DNA from 3 places in the Candidatus Clostridium eludens genome. Region 3 is predicted to be linked to each of the others. Evidence: riboswitches for the same ligand, from Rfam matches in the RefSeq annotation. Region 3 holds a riboswitch; each other region holds the start of a gene.
What was found. A riboswitch is a leader RNA that binds a small molecule or an ion and turns the genes downstream of it on or off. The one in region 3 is predicted to bind magnesium.
Positions count from the first base shown of each region.

Region 1: another riboswitch for magnesium. It lies ahead of ACJDU8_RS00135 (Nramp family divalent metal transporter); the one in region 3 lies ahead of ACJDU8_RS09105 (magnesium transporter).
Region 2: another riboswitch for magnesium. It lies ahead of ACJDU8_RS10980 (magnesium transporter); the one in region 3 lies ahead of ACJDU8_RS09105 (magnesium transporter).

Region 1 is NZ_JBJHZX010000001.1:40,728-44,021, forward strand. It holds gene ACJDU8_RS00125 (sigma-70 family RNA polymerase sigma factor) at 1-61, opposite strand, end outside; gene ACJDU8_RS00130 (hypothetical protein) at 190-447, opposite strand; gene ACJDU8_RS00135 (Nramp family divalent metal transporter) at 654-1,889, opposite strand; M-box (ykoK) riboswitch at 2,089-2,254, opposite strand; gene ACJDU8_RS00140 (SH3 domain-containing protein) at 2,409-2,738, opposite strand; gene ACJDU8_RS00145 (metal-dependent hydrolase) at 2,883-3,294, opposite strand, start outside.
Region 2 is NZ_JBJHZX010000014.1:103,268-106,561, forward strand. It holds gene sleB (spore cortex-lytic enzyme) at 1-41, opposite strand, end outside; gene ACJDU8_RS10980 (magnesium transporter) at 188-1,450, opposite strand; M-box (ykoK) riboswitch at 1,662-1,831, opposite strand; gene ACJDU8_RS10985 (hypothetical protein) at 2,038-2,694, opposite strand; gene ACJDU8_RS10990 (YegS/Rv2252/BmrU family lipid kinase) at 2,786-3,294, opposite strand, start outside.
Region 3 is NZ_JBJHZX010000011.1:71,520-74,813, reverse strand. It holds gene ACJDU8_RS09110 (Nramp family divalent metal transporter) at 1-908, opposite strand, end outside; gene ACJDU8_RS09105 (magnesium transporter) at 923-2,149, opposite strand; M-box (ykoK) riboswitch at 2,396-2,564, opposite strand; gene ACJDU8_RS09100 (manganese efflux pump) at 2,854-3,294, shown strand, end outside.

The DNA.
Region 1 (3,294 bases), on a different contig from region 3:
TTTTATTTTCATTAATAAATTCATTTCTATTTTCATAGAACAAGTGACTGATATTTTGCACAAAATCACCTCATCTATAAACATTATACGTGATAAATTAAAATTTTGGGGGGGTATAACAAAAACTCCCTAAAATATATTAACACATAATATATTTTAGGGAGCAGTTAATAGTCATTTTATCGGCTGTTATTCAATTGAGTCACCTTCTATATTTCTAATAATAGCAGTCTCATCTGGTAAATCTCCGATTTCAACTTTTATTTCTGTGCAAATATCTATTAAATTTTCATTATAGTTTTTAAGATATTCTAGTAAATTATAAGGATTGATATGGCTATTTTTATTCACAATAACAGACATTCTATTTATCTTTGAAATTTTTCCTTGTTTGCAGCATTTATCTAAACCCTGTGATATTTTACTCAGTAATATAGTATCATGCATAAGATCTCATCTCCCAAATTAATTTTTTATAACTCTCACTTTAAGCTTAAATTGCATACAGCTCTATTAACAGCTGCATATAGGAGAGTTCCTTTACCACTAATATTATCTATATATTCAAATTTGATTCAATTATGTATAATAAAAGAATTACATAGAAAATATTTTTGCCAAACTTGAAAAACCACTATATAATGGCAATTAGATTAAATCAACTTGTTTAACACTGGAGATATGAACAGAATTACTGATAAAGTAATGATAAATATTACCGTTATCCATACTATTACATTTTGCAATTTATTATTTACATACTTGCCCATAAGTTCTTTATTATTTATTAATAATACCATAAAGATTAAAATTACAGGGCATAACATACCAGCAACCTGTTGTGTATCAATCATAATAGTAACTAGCGACAATTTAGGCACCAACACCAATGCTGAACTACATACAATCATAAAAGTGAAGATACCATAAAAAACTGGCGCTTCATCATATGAATTATCTAGACCGCTCTCAAATCCAAATGATTCACATATAGCATAAGTAGTTGAAAGTGGAATCACCATGGCAGCAAGTACGGAAGCTCCAAATAATCCAACAGCAAAAAGTATTGTAGCATAGTTACCTGCCAGAGGCTTTAACGCCATAGCAGCTTGTTCAGCATTATTAATTTTGATACCTGCTTTAAACAAAGTCATTGCTGTACACACAATTATAAAAAAAGAAACTAAATCTCCCCAAATAGCACCTAAATATACATCTAACTTTTCGTATTTGTAGTCTTTAATGCTTAATCCCTTATCCACCACAGCGGATTGGAGATAAAATTGCATATAGGGAGTTATTGTAGTCCCTATCATTCCTATAAAAGTTAAAATATAATCTTTGTTAAAATTTATAGTTGGTGTAACTGTTGCCCTAGCAACCTCATTCCAATTTGGATGAACTTTAAAACAAGTTATTATATAAGTGAAAAATACAAAAGTAAATGCCAAAAAAACTTTTTCCGTTTTTTTATAGGAACCCTTAGTTATCACAAACCACACCAAAAATGCCATAATGGGAACTGTAATGTATTTAGTAATTCCAAACAACTCTAAACTTGCAGCTATACCTGCAAAATCTCCAATACATACCCCAAAATTAGCAATAAATAATACACTCATTGCGAAAAAAGACCATCTAACACTGTAGTTTTCTCTAATTAAATCAGATAATCCCTTTCCCGTAACTACAGCCATCCTAGCATTCATTTCTTGGATTACGCCCAAGCTAAATGTTATTAGTAAAATACCCCACAGCATTTTGTATCCATAAGAAGCACCTACAGTTGCATATGTGGCTATACCGCCAGCATCATTTCCGGCATTAACCGTTATAAGTCCCGGACCAATAATACCTAATATAAATAAGAGTTTGTTTTTCTTTTTCATTTAATTTTACCTCCCTACATTACAATGCAGGAGAATGATCTTTGGGCTTCATCAATTGAAACAAGACTTCTCCACATTCATTGATTTTTGATAGTTGTATTTTATTTATACATAAATCACTAGGGTCTGCTTCCATTGACTTCACCTCCTAAGAAAAAATAAAAAGAGCCCCAAAAAAGGCTCTATAAAACTGCAACTAATATTATATCTTTCGTTGAGCTTTAGCACTATACAGCTTTGAGTTTAACTCAGTTACATTAAGTAAAACCTTAATTCGGTAGTACCTGTTAACCCATTGGCATCTTTCGATATTTTTGGGCAGTAACATATATCTGATATAGGAGCCTCACCTAACAATATGCTCTTAAATTTTAACAACCCGTTCAATAAGTATGTCCTCCATACAAGTATAATATTCTATATAGCTATAGTCAATAATTTATGCTCTACTAAATATATAAAGTTATGTTTAGTGTAATTGGGAATATAATAAAAATACATTTGTTCTCTGTAATTATCTTATTCTACACTATCTAAATAAGCAGCATGAACATAACCTATAATACCATTATGATGAATTTTGATAAAAGAATTATAATAATAATCAGTATCGTCAATGTCAACTACATCTCCGTAATATAGAGAACCTAAAACTGCTGAACTGGTATTGGGCTCACTTCTAATATTTATACTATTGTTTACACAATAAAATGCAGGAATTAAGTCAGAATGTGCTATTTTATTTGAACCACCTACATTTCTTACATTTGTAGGTGCAGTTACCATATTAGGTACTAATAGAATGAAGCTTAATATTAAAATATTTATTATTACAAATTTTTTTCTCACCAAAATTATCTCCTTCTAAAATTCAATATTTTTAATAAATGTAATATATTACATAATTACACAAAAGTCAATAATAAATACATATTTTGTAATTTAAAGATGTAAAATAGACAGCCCATCAATAAGATAAGCTGTCTGTTTTATTTAGAAGTGTATATGAAAATATTTTAAGTTGTATACATATATTATTTTACACAAAAAACCTGCATAACTAATGGTAGATATAGCGGCATTTGCTATCCCCCTAGAACTGACAAGTGAAAAACAAAGGTCTCCCACCGGTAATGGAAACAGTAAATGTTCCGGCTTTTCATTTAATAAATCCAATACCATGTGCAGTGCATATCCAAGTCCGAACCAGATAACAAACTTTCCTGCAATCAGCCATACTCCTATATTTATAGTTGTAAAGCCTAGCAAACTATGCATATATTTTCTATGCCCTGTTATTCTTCCCAAAACAATTGAAGCAATTATAAATAAAATACCTATCACCTTCAGCTGCCCCGGCATATTTTTACTTATTAACTTCATAACATTGTAATGAAACAAATAT
Region 2 (3,294 bases), on a different contig from region 3:
AGTATTAATTCTATTTTAAACTTAATAATCTTTTTTACCATATAGCCATCTCTCCTTTTGATATTTTATTATGTAAATCTAGTTTGTGCACAAATATAGTAAAAAATACATGAAAAAAAATACTATTAATTTCACCCTTTTGGTGATTATTAATAGTATTCTTCCAGAGCTTTAACAATAATATTACCTACCCTACTTTCCTCAATCTTTTTCTCCAGCTAGGTATTAATATATCTTCTACTATATCATTCATTATTACTATACCACATAATCTCTCATCATCATCTAATACAGGCAGTGAAAAGAGATTATATTTTGAACAAATTTCTATAGCTTTATCAATATTTTCATTATGGTTCACTGTAGATACACTACATTCCATTATATCTTTCAATCTATCTTCAAAGTTTGATAATATTAAATCTTTTAAAGACACAACCCCCTGAAGTTTTTGTTTATCATCAATAATATATATATAATAAGATACTTCGTCTTCTGGCTTAATCTCCTTTAAAAGTTCAATAGTTTCCCTAACTGTTATGTTTATATTAAAAGAAATAAAATCTTTATTCATTATACTTCCTACAGTTTCTTTTTTATAACCCATAAGAGCTTTTACTTCCTCTGCATCTTCCTTTTTCATATTGAAAAGTATTTTTTCAACAGTCTCTTCATCAGCTTCCTCTAAAATATCTGCTATTTCATCATTTGGCATATTATATAATACTTCATCCCTTTTAGATTGACTTAAATTTTCCAAAATATCTACCTGCATTTCTGGAGCTATCTCTTCTAAAGTATCTGCTGCTAAATTTTCATCTAGACTTTCAAAAACTCTTTTCCTATAGTTTATATCCATATCTTCTAGTATATCCGCCAAATCTGCCGGATGAAGCTTAGATAATTTTTTATATGGTATACACAACTTTAAATTATCATTTATAACTTCCAAAGACTCCACATTATTCCATATTATTAAGCTATCTTCAGGTTTTTTATCAAACAAATCATAGCACTTTTTTACAACCCCTTCTAGACCAAACCTTCTTCCTAAAGCCAAAACTCCCGTATCAACAGCTACAACTCTATATTCTCCTGCTATTTCTGTAATCCTAATATCGTTAACTTTTACAAGTTTTTTCCCATTTATATCTACTATCTGTTTATCCAGTAAATGTTTTGATAAAAGATACGAATATCGTTGCAGTATTATTTCTCTTATTCCCTCTCCTTTTATTATTACCTTATCATTATCTTCATAAAAATTTATATTTTTACACTCACAGTTAAATACTTCTGACTTTTTTTTTACTTTATACCCTATAGCCTTTGGTATTCCATCATCAACAGAAACGTAAATATCACATAATTTTCCTACATATTCATTGAATTCATCATAAATTTTTCTACAGAGAATCTTACTCAAAAAGAAACTAGATAATTTTTTCATAAATATTCCTCCTTCAATATACAGAGAAATATTTTATAAAACCAATTTACACAATTATCTAAAATAATCCCCTGTATACCTTCTAAATTTTTGTTTTAAAATACACCGACCTCCATACGGTCCGTTTTCCATTTGACACACCACCTAAATTAAAAAATTTAAATATATGCAAATAAACTAAAAAAAGCCCTAAGGGCTCCATATTAAACTAAAACTTTTAAATCGTCTGAGTTTTAGCACTATATAGCTTTAGACTAAACTTTGTCCAGCTACATTAAGTAAAACCTTAATTCGGTAATACCTGTTGACCCATTGGCATCTCTCGATGTTTCCGGGCAGCAGCATGTGTCTATATAGGAGCCTCACCTAACATAATAAAAATATATATAATTTATTCTCTACTATTAATTATATTACAAATTCATTGAAATGCAACAGTAAATATAAAATTTATTTATATTTACTCATTACATTAATTTATTGTAAGTTTGCTCATTTTCATGGCACATCTCATAGTATATCTTCAATTACCTTAAACATTGTGAGTTTTTATATAGACTTATAACAACTGACTTCTCCTATATAGCCTAATTTAATCTAGTTACTAAATTTTTCTTAACTTTATTTAATGCATAAATTAATACAATTACCCAGAATATATCCCCAAGTATATTTTCTACTAAAATCCTTATACCCATAAACCATAATATAGATTCTATTACGGTCACAAAAGCCGCTAGCAATACTAAATATATTCCTAATTTGTTTACACCTTTTTTATTAACAAATCCTAAAACAAAAAATATTATTAAAGTATTAAACACTATGTATGTCCAATATATATATATATGCTGCAAGAAAACTAATGTGTATACTGATTTTTCTACAATTTGCAATACAGCTGCACATTTATACATAATAAAAATATATAGTAAAATCAACATTATAGATATTATAAATATATAGTAAAACTTAATATTATTTTTTCTAATAAAAATGTATAATACAGTAAACACTATCATAGGAACTACAATTAAATTTAAAAAAAACGGAATTTTAAGCATATATAAATACTTCATATTAGTAGCAAAAAGCATAATAGAAATTGAAATATATCTAAATATCATAGCTATAATAATAATAAAGGTTATTACTTTTATTTTACCTGGTAGAGATTTAGTCCAAACCAATCCTTGAATTAGCATTAGAAACATAACCGGTAATAAAAAAATATAAATTATCATGTATCCTCCCTATTTTTAGTAGTATCCTAACTTATATTTATTAATATTACCTAGTCCATATTACTATTTTAAAGAAAAACTTGCATTAAGCCTATTTATGAATTTTATGTTTTATCCCTAAAACTTCTATTCCACCCTTTATGCACTCCACCATAAGCGGAAAATCAGGACCTCTCTCTCCATCTATATCAGTTACTATGCCTTCCTTACAGTATACTTCTACTTTATTTGATTTAAAATATATAAGTCCTGATGTATTTTCTAAATGATCTCCCCGAAGCATTTTTATAAAAAGTGCAATAGTATCTTTTATCATTGATGCTTTTATTATAATTATATCTAAAAGTCCGTCATCTATTTTAGCTTTATATGCAAACTTAAGATTCCCTGCTGTCTGCCCGTTAAATATAAGCATTAGATACATATCTCCATCAAAAACTGCATTTTCAGACTTTACTTTTACTTTCAACTTTCTAAGATTAGTAAGTTGCTCTAATCCTTTAACATAATAAGCTAATTTCCCAATTGTATTTTTTAAATTTACATCTGTTTTTTGCGATACATCTGTAAATAAACCTGTACTGGCTACATTTATAAAGT
Region 3 (3,294 bases):
AATGCTGTAGCTAACGGAAGTATTGTAGCTGAAAAAATAGAAGCTATAAACAATCCAAAAGCAAAAATTTGAGAAGCAAAGGCCCCAGCAAGTGGTTTTAATGCTACTGCGGCATCTTTAGCCTCATTTATTTGAATTCCACTTTTATGAAGTGTTGCTCCGCAAGCTACAATTATGAAGAAAGCAACAACTACTGTAATAATACTACCAACAACTACATCCCAGAATTCATATTTAAAGTCTTCAATTTTTAGCCCTTTTTCAATAACTGCTGATTGCATATAAAACTGCATCCAAGGTGCAATAGTAGTTCCTACCATACCAATAACCATACCTATATAATCAAAGTTAGTTTCAATAGTAGGATGAACCAAAGCACTACCTATTTCATGCCAATCTGGTTTAGCAAGAATTGCTGAACCAATGTATGATAACAAAAATATGCTAAAAATCAAGAATATTTTTTCCGTGGTCTTATAAGTACCCTTTACAACTAAAATCCATACGGCAATAGCTGCTAGTGGCACCGATATATATTTGCTTATTCCAAAAACTTGCATACTACCTGCAACACCTGCAAACTCAGTAGCTGTATTTCCTATATCTGCAATAATTAACCCAATGAATATAAAGAAAGTTACCTTAACACCAAAATTTTCTCTAATTAAGTCTGCCAAACCTTTTCCTGTAACTATGCCCATTCTAGCATTCATTTCCTGTACCACAAGAAGAACTATGAAACATGGAATTAATGACCAAAGTAATTTATAACCATAAGTTGCACCAGCTACAGAATATGTTGTAATACCACCTGCATCATTATCAACACTACCTGTTATAATTCCAGGACCTAAAATACTTAAAAATATTAATAAATTTCCTATCCATGTTTTTCTTTTTGCATTCATATTCTCACCCCCAATTATCTGTATCTTTTGTTATTCTTGGTAAATTCATGAACAACATCATTTATATTTACGGTTCCTCTTAGGTGCATTTGTTCATCAACTATAGGTATGGCAAATAAATTATATTTTGATATAGCTTTAACTAAACCGGTTGTTTCATCTGTATCCTTCATATATATAAGTTCTTTAGCCATAATATTTCCTAATCTTTTATCAGGGTCAGAAATAATTAAATCTCTTAAAGATACTACTCCAATAAGTTTATGAGTGTCACTTACAACATAAACATAATAAATTTGATCAATTTCATTTACTGATTCACGGATGTCATTTATTACATCAGCTACTGTATAGTCAGCTGGACATGATATAAAATCAGTATTCATAAGGCTTCCAGCCAGATATTCCTCATATTCCATAAGTTCTCTTATTTCATCTGAAGCTTCTTTTTCCATATTGCTAAGCAATTCTTCTGCTTTATTTTCATTTAGTCCATCTAATACATCAGCTGCTTCATCAGCTGGCATTTCTTCTAGGATATCAGCTGCCTTATCTGTAGGTAGTTTTCTGAGCAATCTCACCTGCACGTCTTCTTCTAATTCTTCTAATACATCTGCAGCTTTTGCATTATCTAAACTTGAGAAAATGATTACCCCCGTATTTACATCAAAATCTTCAATTATATCCGCAAGATCTGAAGGGTGAAGTGTAGATAATTTATTATAAGTTTTCGAAAGTAAAATGTCTTTTGATGTAAAAGCTGTCTGAATATCATCCCACATCATAAGCTTACTAGATACTTTAAATCCCAATCTCTTTAATGGTTTAGCAATTCCAATCCTTCTCAATAATCCATCAATACCGATATCTACTGCTACAGCAAACATACCATAAGGTAATATAACTAATCTAATATCATTAGCCCTAACTACTTTTCTGCCATTAACATCAATAATTTGTTTATCCAAGACAAACTTTTTCAATAGCATATAGTTACCTAAATCTTTACTTTCAATTTTATTACATGTCAAAACATATTGTCCTTTTTCTTTAGAAACATCAATATTATTAAAATCAATAAATTTTATCCCTTCTTTTGCCTTGATAACAGCAATCGTAATTTTGGGATTTTGAAAATTTATATCAACAGCTAAATCCTTCAAAGTTCCTATAACTTCTTTATTAGCCGTATAAATTTTATTACCTAATATTCTACTTAGATAAGCACTTCTAAATCGCATTGAACACACTCCTTTTCCTGCAGGGTGAACAATGCAAAGTTTAATGCAAGTACACCCTTATTATATTTTTCAGCAACAAATTTCTAATTTTTATATGGCCATATTTATAATGCGAGCCATCTTCCATTGAATTCATCACTCCCTTGGACCTATAATTTAAAATTATTTTTATATGTATTATTACACAAATATATGAAGGTAATTTATACAATAAAAAAGAGCCTTTAAAAGCTCGTCAAAACAACAAATTATTATTTCTTCGTTGAGCTTTAGCACTATGTGGCTTTGAGTTAACCCCAGCTACATTAAGTAAAACCTTAATTCGGTAGTACCTGTTGACCCATTGGCATCTCTCGATGTTTTTGGGCAGTAGCCTATATCCTATACATAGGAGCCTCACCTAACAATTATTTTATTACCTTCTTTACTTTCATTTGATAATAACTTCACGTTTATTATATGCTTTGAATTCTCTATTGTAAACACTTTTTTTGATAATATATATGTAGTTATTATTATCAATTGATAACAATTTACATTTTTATTAATAAAGAATATTTTAATTATACAACTTAATAAGGAAAATACGATGTAATAAAAATTCTATTAGCATAATTTAAAAAGACCTTTATAAATTCTTAATCACCATATAAATTTACAATCCATATATTATAATGTAACTAATAAAAAGAGAGAGAACACATATGGCATTGCTTTTATCTGCATTATTGTTTAGCTTATCCTCTAACCTGGATAATATAGTTGTAGGAATAGCTTACGGAATAAAGAGAATAAATGTGAGTATAATTGCAAATCTTATAATAGCAGTTGTAACATCTACCGGAACTTTTTTATCTATGTCAATTGGGGCGTATATATCAAAATTTTTGCCTCACTATATAGCTAATGGTTTAGGTGCCGTAGCTATTGTTATCTTGGGAGTATATTTTGTAATTCAGAGCATATTAAAGCTTATAAACAATACCAAGTCAAAGGAACTTGCCTTGAAAAATATTCATGATATGATTGAATATGCTGAAAAATCAGATTCAGATAACTCTGGTGACATAAGCATGAAAGAATCCATCCTTGTAGCATTCGGATTAACCTTCAACAACTTAGGAACTGGAGTAGCTGCAAGTATA